2 regions of the Rhizobium sp. AP16 genome follow, and region 2 is predicted to be linked to the other one. Evidence: predicted binding sites of a transcription regulator. Region 2 holds the regulator's gene; the other holds the start of a gene.

The links. Region 2 encodes LexA, which represses DNA repair genes until DNA is damaged. Its sites were predicted from a motif close to TGTTCNNNNTGTGTTCNG; they were not measured.
Region 1: the regulator LexA is predicted to act here: its motif matches at 3,050-3,067, upstream of PMI03_RS20330 (UvrD-helicase domain-containing protein).

The regions. Positions count from the first base shown of each region.
Region 1 is NZ_AJVM01000065.1:457,786-463,698, forward strand. Features, by position in the region: gene PMI03_RS20320 (efflux RND transporter permease subunit) at 1-1,605, opposite strand, end outside; gene PMI03_RS20325 (efflux RND transporter periplasmic adaptor subunit) at 1,602-2,759, opposite strand; gene PMI03_RS20330 (UvrD-helicase domain-containing protein) at 3,120-5,606, shown strand; gene PMI03_RS20335 (type I restriction endonuclease) at 5,607-5,913, opposite strand, start outside.
Region 2 is NZ_AJVM01000027.1:34,361-40,273, forward strand. Features, by position in the region: gene gltA (citrate synthase) at 1-1,144, opposite strand, end outside; gene PMI03_RS12075 (ComEC/Rec2 family competence protein) at 1,428-3,887, shown strand; gene lexA (transcriptional repressor LexA) at 3,868-4,590, opposite strand; gene PMI03_RS12085 (VOC family protein) at 4,995-5,882, shown strand; gene kdsA (3-deoxy-8-phosphooctulonate synthase) at 5,879-5,913, shown strand, end outside.

The DNA of each region.
Region 1 (5,913 bases), on a different contig from region 2:
CAGGCAAGCCCCGAGCGTACGACGATAGACACTGGAGAACAGCGCGCCAAAACGGCCGAGCACGCCGTGATCCTCGCGCATCTCCCTGGTCAGCATGCGCGAGGCCAGCATCGGACAAAGCGTCAGCGCCACGATCGACGACAGGCCGACGGAGAAAGCCAGGACGAATCCGAATTCGCGGAACAGGCCGCCCACCTGCCCCGGCAGGAAGGACAGCGGAATGAAGACCGCGGCAAGTGTCGCCGTCGTCGCGATGACCGCGAAGAAGACCTCGCGCGTGCCAAGCACCGCCGCCGCACGCGGCCCCATCTTTTCCGACCTGCGACGCACGATGTTTTCCAGAACGACGATGGCATCGTCGACCACGAGGCCGGTCGCAAGCACGATCGCCAGCAGCGTCAGGATGTTGATCGAAAAGCCGACCATGTAGAGCGCCGCCAGCGTGCCCGTCAGCGCCACGGGCATGGTGACCGCCGGGATCAGCGTTGCGCGCCAGTCGCGCAGGAAGAGATAGATGACGATGGTAACGATCAGCCCCGACAATATCAGCGCCAGGACCACCTCATGGATCGCACCCTGGATGAACACGGCGTCATCGCTGGTGATCGCGATACGGGTTCCCTCCGGCAGGGATTTCGACAGTTGCGCCACCACGGCTTTCACGCCATTGGAGATGTTCAGCGTGTTCGATTGCGCCTGCCGGATGATGCCGAGGCCGATGCCCTGCACGCCGTTGGAACGCAGGGCGGTAGTCCCGTCGCGGGGACCGAGCGTCACAGTCGCGACATCGGCGAGCCGGACGCGATCCTTGACGATCAGTCGCGAAAAGTCCTCGGGCGTCTGCAACGCGGCCGTGGCGCGCACGACGATATCCTGCCGATTGCTCTTCAACGATCCGGCCGGCACATCGAGCGCCGCCGTTGCCAGCGCCGTCGTCAGGTCGCCGATCGTCAACCCTCGCCCGGCAAGCGCTCCCTGATCGACATCGATACGAAAGACTTTCTCCTGATCGCCATAAAGCTCGACATCGGCAACGCCATCGACAGAAGCCAGCCGATCGGTGATCTCATTGTCGACGAGCTGCGTCAGGTCGTCCATGGTCAGTGTATTGGAGGTGACGGCAAGGCGCATGATCGGCTGCGAATCCGAATCCGCCTTGACGATCTGCGGTGCGTCCGCCTCGTCGGGCAGCTGCTCGGTGATGCGGCCAATCGCATCGCGAACATCGTTGGCGGCAACGGAGAGATCAATGGCGTCGGAAAATTCGAGCGTTACCCGGCTCTGGCCGAAGGAGGAGCTGGACGAGACCGATTTCAGACCACTGACGCGGGCAACCGCGCCTTCGATAACCTTGGTCAGCTCCTGATCCACCGTCTGCGGCGCAGCGCCGTCGAACATGGTTCGCACGGTCACCACCGGACGGTCGACATCGGGCAATTCACGCACCTCGACGCCAAAATAGGCGGCAAGGCCGGCAACGACCATCAGCGTGTTGAAGACCAGCGCCAGGATCGGCCGGCGCACGAAAAGCGCGGTAAAAGCCTGCTTGCCGGAACCAGTGCCTGTCCCGGCCCCATCGCCGGTATCGTTGCCGTGCCCCATCATTGCGTGACGGCCTCCGTGGCCTCGGCGACTTCGCGGGCAAAGCGCACGGCGCCGCCCTCGGTCACGCGCTGCAACCCCTCGGTGACGATCCGGTCGCCATCCTTGAGATCGGCCTGAACCAGCACCGCATCCGGATTGCGCTGCACGACACTGACACGCACCTTGGTCGACTTGCCGTCGACGACGCGCCAAACGTAGGAGCCTTCGCCATCCCACTGCACCGACAGCGGATCGACGGAGGGATAGGTTTCCCCGGCAAAGCGCATGCCGACATTGAAGGACATGCCGGCGCGCAGCTCGTCCGTGGCATTGTCGATGCGGGCGCGAATCCGCAAGGTACGGCTGGCGCCATCGACGCGGTTGTCGACCGCCTCGACCACGCCGGAGAACAACCGTCCCGGCCGCGCCACCGACGTCGCCTCGACCGGCTGATCGACCTTGACCGTATTGGCGAACCGCTCCGGCACCCAGTAATCGACCAGCACTTCCGAACGGTCGTCGAGCGTAACGATGCTGGTCGTCGTCGTGACGTTGTCGCCGATGACGACCGGAACGATACCGACGATGCCGTCAATCGGCGCGACGATATCCCGACGCTTCAGCGCCAGTTCGGCCGATTGCAGCGCCAATTTTGCGCCCTGCTCGGCGATCTCCGAGTCGAAGACATCCATGCGCGACACGCTGGATTTGATGGTGTGATAGAGCTGCGATTTCTCGACAGCGCTCTTCAACGCCACCTCTGCCTGGCCGCGAGCGATGATCTGTTCGTCATCATCGAGGCGGGCCAGCACCTGGCCCTGCTTCACATGATTGCCGGACTTGATGAGGATTTCGCGTATCGTGCCCGTTGCCTGCGGCATGACGACGACGGAACGGATGGCATCGCCGGTACCGATGGCGCTCAGTCGATCATTGACCACGCCGCTGACCACGGCCTCGGTCACCACCAAGGGCGTATCCACGCCACGCCGCGCACCGCCATTCGCTGCCTTCTCACCCTTGGTACCCTTGCCAGGCGCAACCGTCGCCACAACGGCTTCAGGGACGCCAACTGCCCGCAGTAATCCCGCCGTGCCGGGCACGAACGCCACGACCGCGACAATGCCCGCCGCTAGCAGGAGAAAAGACAAGGAAAGCTGCTTCCAGGCGGTCATGTACGTCTCCGGCTCATTGTGTCAGAGGCGATGAAATCGCGTCGTCAGTTTAATATGCCTCGCCGCGTCAGGCGCACTGACTGAGGCCAAGCATCAGGCAAGCGGCGATATAACGCAGGATTGTGCCCGATTTGTTGCACTATCGTTTTTTTGAACATATGCGGCAAGCTTTGCTGCGCATTATGACAAAGTTGTAATTTTGGCGGAGACAACGAGGCATTTCATTCGCATCCCCGCATCCCGGTTCAGGCACGAAAATAGCCTCTTTATGACCTTCATACACCGGTGAATGTGCACTTTTTGTTCTATTTCCAGGCCGTTTCTTTTGCCTTTCAGGGCAGAATCATTACATTGAGCCGCATGACCATCGGACATGACGACATTCCCTTCTTCGACGAGGAGCCGGAACACCTGGTTCCGCGCCGGGCCGCCCCAGCGCCCAGCCCTGCCAGTGTAGGCGGCGGCATTGCGGCCCGCGCCATGGCGGCGCGCGACGGCGGCCGGCGGCCCGACTATCTCACCGGCCTCAATCCGGAACAGACGGAGGCGGTCGAGACGCTGGACGGGCCGGTTCTCGTGCTCGCCGGCGCCGGCACCGGCAAGACGCGGGTGCTGACGACCCGTATCGCCCATATCCTCTCCACCAACCGCGCCTTCCCCAGCCAGATCCTCGCCGTCACCTTTACCAACAAGGCCGCCCGAGAGATGAAGGAACGCGTCGCGCTGCTCGTTGGCGGCGCGGTCGAGGGCATGCCCTGGCTCGGCACCTTCCATTCGATCGGCGTCAAACTGCTGCGCCGCCATGCCGAGCTGGTCGGCCTCTCCTCCAGCTTCACCATTCTCGACACCGACGATGTCATCCGGCTGATTAAGCAGCTGATCCAGGCCGAGGGCCTGGACGACAAGCGCTGGCCGGCCAAGCAATTCGCCGGGATGATCGACACCTGGAAGAACAAGGGCCTCAGCCCCGCCGATATTCCCGAGGGCGACGCCCGCGCCTTCGCCAACGGTAAGGGGCGTGAACTCTATTTCGCCTATCAGGCTCGTCTGAAGACGCTCAACGCTTGCGACTTCGGCGATCTTTTGCTGCATCCGATCAACATGTTCCGGCAGAATCCGGATGTCCTGAAAGACTATCACCAGCGCTTCCGCTACATTCTCGTCGACGAGTATCAGGACACCAACACGGCGCAATATATGTGGCTGCGCCTGCTGGCACAGCGGCCGAAGGGTGAGTTGCAGAATGTCTGCTGCGTCGGCGACGACGACCAGTCGATCTATGGCTGGCGCGGCGCGGAAGTGGACAATATCCTGCGCTTCGAAAAGGATTTTCCCGGCGCCAAGGTGATCAAGCTGGAGCGCAACTATCGCTCCACCGAGCACATTCTCGGCGCTGCGGCCCATCTGATCAACCATAATGAAGGCCGCCTCGGCAAGACGCTGTTCACCGATCGCACCGATCCCGACGACATCAAAGTGCAGGTGCACGCTTCCTGGGATTCCGAGGAGGAAGCCCGCGCCATCGGCGAGGAGATCGAGCAGCTTCAGCGCGGCAATTCCAGCGGCGTTAAGCACAGACTGAACGACATGGCGATCCTGGTGCGCGCCTCTTTCCAGATGCGCGAATTCGAAGACCGTTTCGTCACGCTCGGCCTGAACTATCGCGTCGTCGGCGGCCCGCGCTTCTACGAGCGCCTCGAAATCCGCGACGCCATGGCCTATTTCCGCCTGGTCTGCCAGCCGGCCGACGATCTCGCCTTCGAGCGCATCGTCAACACGCCGAAGCGTGGCCTCGGCGACACCACTGTCCGCGCCCTGCACGACTACGCCCGCGCCCGCGACATCCCGATGCTGGCGGCGTCAGCCGACATTATCGAGACCGACGAGATGAAGCCGAAGCCGCGCAAGGCTTTGTTCGACGTCGTGCAGTCCTTCCGCCGTTGGCAGGGCCTGCTCGAAAACACGCCACACACCGAACTCGCCGAGCAGATTCTCGAAGAGTCCGGCTATACCGACATGTGGAAGAACGACAAATCGGCGGAAGCGCCCGGACGGCTGGAAAACCTGAAGGAACTCATCCGCTCGATGGACAGCTTCGAATCCATGCGTGGTTTCCTCGAACACGTCTCCCTCGTCATGGACGTCGAGCAGAACGAAAATCTCGATGCCGTCTCGATCATGACGCTGCACTCCGCCAAGGGCCTCGAATTCGAAACCGTGTTCCTGCCCGGCTGGGAGGAAGGCCTGTTTCCGCACCAGCGCTCGCTCGACGAGAGCGGCCGCGCCGGGCTGGAGGAAGAACGCCGCCTCGCCTATGTCGGCCTCACCCGCGCCAAGCGCCGCTGCCACATCTGGTTCGTCTCCAACCGCCGCATCCACGGGTTATGGCAATCGACCATTCCGTCACGCTTCCTCGACGAACTGCCGGTCACCCATGTCGAAGTCGCGGAAGTGGAGCAATCCTACGGCGGTTACGGCCGCGGCGGCTATGGCCAGTCTCGCTTCGACAAGACCGAGCCCTTCGCCAATTCCTATTCCACCCCCGGCTGGAAACGCGCCCAGGCAAACAAGACCGACGCCACCCGCGACAACTGGGGCTCCCGCTCCGGCCATGCGGTGGAACGTATCGGCTACGGCGAAAGCGGCCCCAAAACCCGTACCATCGACGGCGAACTCATCGCCAAATCCACCTCCTCCGAACCCTCAAAATTCTTCGTCGGCGACCGCGTGTTCCACATCAAGTTCGGCAACGGCAATGTCTCGGACGTCGAGGGGAACAAGCTGACGATCGAATTCGATCGCGCGGGGCAGAAAAGGGTCTTGGATGGGTTTGTGGAGCGGGTGTGATCAGGAACCGTTGGCAACGTAAGACTGTATCACACCCTGAATTTGCGCTTTGGCCTTAAAGATGTCTGCGGTCTGCGTGATATCAAACCGAGACCCCGCCTTTTCGGCGTCGAAGATCGTTAGGAACTTGGTCTTGGAATTAAAATGGAGCCTGACGATCGGCTTGCGGTTATTGTCATCGAAATTGATGCCGCAATATGATTTCTGATCACGCATAACAATTCGCGATACATCCGCTAGTTCGGCGGCGATAGCTCTTACGATATTAAAGCCATCGATCTCTTCTTGAGTCGTCTCGATGCCGTCC
Region 2 (5,913 bases):
TGAACATGGTCGTGGGGAAGCCCAGGGCCTTCAGCGTGATGCCGGAATAGAAGTCGACATTCGGATAGAGCTTCTTCTCGATGAAGTATTCATCGGTCAGCGCGATGCGCTCCAGTTCGATCGCGATGTCGAGCAACGGATCGTCCTTGATGCCGAGTTCGCCGAGAACCTCGTGCGCCGTCTTCTGCATGATCTTGGCGCGCGGATCGTAGTTCTTGTAAACGCGGTGGCCGAAGCCCATCAGGCGGAACGGATCGTTCTTGTCCTTAGCGCGGGCGATAAATTCCGGAATGCGGTCGACCGAGCCGATTTCCGTCAGCATGTTCAATGCAGCCTCATTGGCGCCGCCATGGGCGGGGCCCCAGAGGCAGGCAATGCCAGCGGCGATACAGGCGAACGGATTGGCGCCGGAGGAGCCGGCGAGGCGGACCGTCGAGGTCGAGGCATTCTGCTCGTGATCGGCATGCAGGATGAAGATGCGGTCCATGGCGCGAGCGAGCACCGGATTGACCACATATTCCTCGCAAGGAACGGCAAAGCACATGCGCAGGAAATTCGACGCATAATCGAGATCGTTCTTCGGATAAACGAAGGGCTGGCCGATATGGTACTTGTAGGCCATGGCGGCAAGCGTCGGCATCTTGGCGATCATGCGCAGGCTAGCGACCATGCGCTGGTGCGGATCGGTGATGTCGGTCGAGTCGTGATAGAAGGCCGACAGAGCGCCGACGCAGCCGCACATGACGGCCATCGGATGCGCGTCTCGGCGGAAGCCGGTGAAGAAACGGCTCATCTGCTCATGCACCATCGTGTGCATGGTCACGCGATGATCGAAATCCTTCTTCTGGGCAGCGGTCGGAAGTTCACCGTAGAGAAGCAGGTAGCAGACTTCGAGGAAATCGCCGTGTTCGGCCAGCTGGTCGATCGGATAACCGCGATGCAGCAGAACGCCTTCGTCGCCATCAATATAGGTGATGCTGGACTCGCACGACGCGGTCGAGGTGAAGCCAGGATCGTAGGTGAAAGTGGAGGTGTTCTTATAAAGGGCACCAATATCAATGACACTTGGGCCGATGGTTCCCGATTTTACCGGCAGATCCACCGTCTTTTCGCCCCAAGTTAGTTTCGCGCTTTGTTCCGTCATGCTGATCCTCCAAGATTTGGCGGGGGGTTGACGCCATAAAAAGCGCCAAAAGGTTAAGCGACTAGGGATTAGCTATATGATCCAGAGCCTAATGCCAAGTTATCCTTACAGCTATTTGTGCATTGCGGTATCAACTTTTGGGCACTGCGGTAGATGAAATTGCCTCGCTCGCGTGCCGGCTAAGGTGATTTATCCGCCACACGCGTGATTTCGGTTGAATTCACCAGCTGGTGACGGCAAATATCTCGTTATAGCTGTAGTTTTGCGTAGGGCGCGGGGGCGCATGCCTAATTTAGAGGCACCGGATCGGCAGTCGAACGGCCTGAATCCCGCTGTTGTGGCTGATCGCAACAGCGGCTTTGCGACGACTCCTGCTCTTGTCGGAGTAGCGCCGCCGGTACGAACACAGGATCAAGCCACCCCTGCAGTACGTCTTCTGCTCGCGGCTGGCCGCATCAGAATCGGCCTTTCCCGTTTGATCGAAGAAGAGGCGGATTATGGCCGCGGGATCCTGCTTGTGCCGGTCTATATCGGTATCGGAGCAATTTTCTGGTTTACCGCTGGCGCCGATCCGCCGCCGCAAGCTGTCTTTGCCGCTCTCATCATTTTCGCGGTCGGTTTCTTTCTCAAGCGTGACACCGGGCCGAGGCTCCGGCACCTTCTTCTGGCCGGCATGCTGGTGTGTTTCGGGATGGCTTTGGCACAATTAGAGGCTTGGCGCGCATCGACGGTGATGCTCGATACAGCGGTGACGACCACGATAACCGGGCGCGTTGAACGACGTGAGTCCAGCGACAAGGAGCGATGGCGTTATGTCGTCGCCCTCGACGCAACGGAAAACCCGACCATTCGCAGGCCGCCGGAGCGAGTGACCGTCTTCGTGCGCAAGCAGCAGCAACCCTTTGAACTTGGAGATCTCATCCAGACCAGGGCGCGGCTGACGCCGCCGGCAGGACCTGCCTTGCCAGGCTTGAACGACTTTGCCTTCAGCGCCTATTTCAACGGCATCGGCGCGAATGGCTTCGCCTATGGGACGCCGACATTGTTGCTATCGGCTGCTGATATCGTTGAGGGGTCGGTTCTCGACAAGGCGGATATCTGGCTTGCCGGTTTGCGCAACAGCATCGGCGACCGGATCAGAAGGACGCTGCCCGGCGATACCGGCGCCTTTGCCGCGGCCCTTGTCACCGATGAGAGACGGGCAATTTCCGAGGCAACGACCGAAGCACTGCGGACTGCGGGCCTTACGCACATCATCGCCATTTCAGGCCTGAATATGGCGTTGTCGGCCGGCATCTTCTATGTCGGCCTGCGTTATGTTCTCAGCCTGTTTTTCGGCGTTGCGCAGGCTTGGCCGACAAAGAAGATTGCAGCCTTTGGCGCGCTGGTGACGGTGACCGCCTATTACCTCATTTCCGGTTTCGGCGTTTCGGCCGAACGCGCTTTCATCATGATGGCAATCATGCTGATTGCCGTGCTGTTCGACCGGCCATCCATCAGCCTTCGAAACGTCGCGCTGTCGGCGATCATCATTCTCGTTCTGTCGCCGTCGCAAGTGCTCGGACCAAGTTTCCAGATGTCCTATGCGGCGACCCTAGCATTGGTGTCCGGTTATACGCTCTGGACGCGGCGTCGACATCGGGAAACCGTTTTCTCCCGCTTCCGGATATTGCGGCCGTTGTTCTTCATCTCGCGCTTTTTCGGCGGCATAGCGTCGACGTCGTTTCTAGGCGGCGCATCGACGGCTATTTTCTCGATCGAGCATTTTCACCGGTTGGCGACATATGGGCTCGCCGCCAATCTCGCGGCCATGCCGATCGTCTCCTTCATCGTCATGCCATTCGGCATGGCGGCGATGCTGCTGATGCCATTCGGCCTGGATGCTCCATTCTGGCAGGTCACCGGCAAGGGACTGGAGCTCGTCATCGGTATCGCCACGACGGTCGCCGCCTGGGGCGGCGATATTCCTTTTGGACGACAGCCGGCCTGGATGTTCCCGGCTGTTATTGCCGGCTTCCTGTTGATGACATTGCTGCGAACACGGCTGCGACATGCTGGTGCGCTCGTAATCATCGGTTCCGTCGCAGCCGTCGCGCTCGGCCCGGATGTCAGAAAGCCTGACCTGATGATTTCCGAGGATGGGACGTTGGTCGCGCTGCTACGAGACGGCGCCTTGGCGACCAATCGCGAAAAGCCGCCCAGTTTCATCTTCGATCAATGGAAAGGAGCATTGTCGATGACGGACCAAAAACCGCCGATGATACTCGCATCCGACAGCCAGCTACCCAAAATCAGTAAGTCGGATACCCGTCGCCGTTTGAGCTCTGAGGAACGGAATGCCGTCCGTAAGTCAATGGAGGCGGCATTGGACAATGCGGGGCAGGGCGGCTTTGTCTGTCAGAAGCAGGCATGGTGCGTCGCGATGCTGGACAATGGCGACATACTCGTCACCATCGAGAATGCCGCCTATCTTGGCCCGGCCTGTGACACAGGCAATATTGTGGTCATCCCCGTTCGGCTGCGGCTCGATCGTTGCCGCTCGGGGGCAATGCTTTTCACAGGAGCTAATCTCCGGCGGTCCGGATCCATCGAAATGGATCTCGGCACCGACAGGCCGATCGCCACGACCGCTTTTGATACCCTGGCGCGGCCATGGAATTTGCATCGCGCCTATGATTGGCGAACGGGCGCATTCGGTGCACCGATTGTGCCCCTGTCACCTGTCAGTGATAGCGGCGGATGAGGCCGACGAGCTTGCCCTGCACCTTGACGCGATCCGGCCCAAAAATGCGGGTCTCATAGGCGGGGTTAGCCGCTTCGAGTGCGATCGAGGCGCCCTTGCGGCGGAAGCGCTTCAATGTTGCTTCCTCATCGTCGACCAGGGCGACGACAATATCGCCGGGATTGGCGGTGGTGCTGTTGCGGATGATGACAGTGTCGCCATCGAAGATACCGGCATCGATCATCGAGTCGCCCTTGACCTCGAGCGCGTAATGCTCGCCGGAGCCAAGCATGTCGGCGGGGACGGTGATATCGTGGGTGTTGTTCTGAATGGCCGAGATCGGAACACCGGCAGCAATGCGGCCCATGACCGGCACGGAAACGGCGCTGTTGTTCTCGTCGTTCGCCGGCTTGGCGGGGGCGGGGGGCTGTACGGGCTGGGGCTTGCCCAGGCTGCCCTCGATGACGCTTGGCGAGAAGCCGCGGCGCGGCTGCAGGCTCGGACTATAGGCTTCCGGCAGCTTGATGACCTCAAGCGCTCGAGCCCGATTCGGCAGACGGCGGATGAAACCGCGCTCTTCCAAAGCGGTGATCAAGCGATGAATGCCCGACTTGGACGCAAGGTCCAGCGCATCCTTCATTTCATCGAAAGAAGGTGGAACGCCGGACTCCTTCATCCGTTCGTGAATGAAGAGAAGCAGTTCCTGCTGCTTGCGTGTCAACATCGTATTTGAACCCCAGAATCGTGAAGGTGTCGTGAAACAAATCCAGAACGGACACTATATGTTCCATATGTGTTCCGCAAGTCCCTAATTTTCGATGAATGTTTTGCCGGCGCATTAAATAAAGGAGAACATAACAAGTCCCGAGTGAGCGAAACCGCGGAGTATTTCAGCGCTGATCAATGAAACATATGCGGAAATCGACCAAGAGCGATTCTGCGGGAATAGGAGCCGGCTATCTTTGCATGATCACTGAAACCCGGAGCAATTCCGGCTTCCGCGCAGTTGCAAAGCATTCGACAACGCGCCCTCCCATTTGCGATCTGGCTGGTTTTAAACACTGCGTTTTCATCTTGAATTGAGCGTCGGAAGAGCGCAAACCTGCGGCATGCACCAAGGGGGAAACCATGGTTTCATCGCCGCATCCGCTGGATCATCTCGTTCTGCCGACGGTCAATATTGCCATGGCGCGGGAGCGGCTGGGCAAGCTCGGTTTTACCGTCGCTGCCGATGCCCGCCATCCCTTCGGCACCGAGAATGCCTGCGTGTTCTTTTCCGACAAGACCTATCTGGAGCCCCTGGGCGTCGCGTCGCAGGAGCAATACGAAAGGAGCATCGAGGAAGGCAATGTTTTCGTCGCTCGCGACCAGGCCTATCGTTTTCGTATCGGCGAGGAAGGGTTTTCGGCCATCGTTCTCGGCACGAAGGATGCCGCCGCCGATGACAAGCGATTCCTGGCCAACGCCATGTCGGCCGGGCGCATGCTGAATTTCGAACGGCCGATGCGTATGCCGGATGGCTCTGAAACGATCGCCGGCTTCCGTCTCGCTTTCGCGGCCGATCTGCGCTCGCCGGATTTCTATGCTTTCTGCGCCCAGCGCATCAACCCTTTGCCGGCTGATCGCAGCGCCCTGGAGCGGCATGCCAATGGTGTGACCGGCATTGCGCGGGTCGCCCTGTCGACGCCGAAGCCGGCCGTGTTCCGGGGCTTCTTTGAACGGATTGCCGACGGATCAAAGATATCGGAGCATTCCTTTGGGCTGACGATCGAGACGGCGAACGCCAGGATCGAGGTCTTGACCCCGCAAGGCATGGAAGCCTTTTACGATTTTCCGGTACCAACGGTCGATCCCGGCCTTCGGGCGCGCGCAATCCTTTTCAAGACACGCGATCTTTCCGTGACATCGTCGCATTTGGCTGCTAACGGCGTCACATACACGCGTAAGAACAATCGTATTCTGGCAAAGCCCGCCCCTGGACAGGGCGCGTTGTTCGCCTTCGAGGAGATAGCATGAGCACCAATTCCGAAGTGATCGTCGGCGAGGG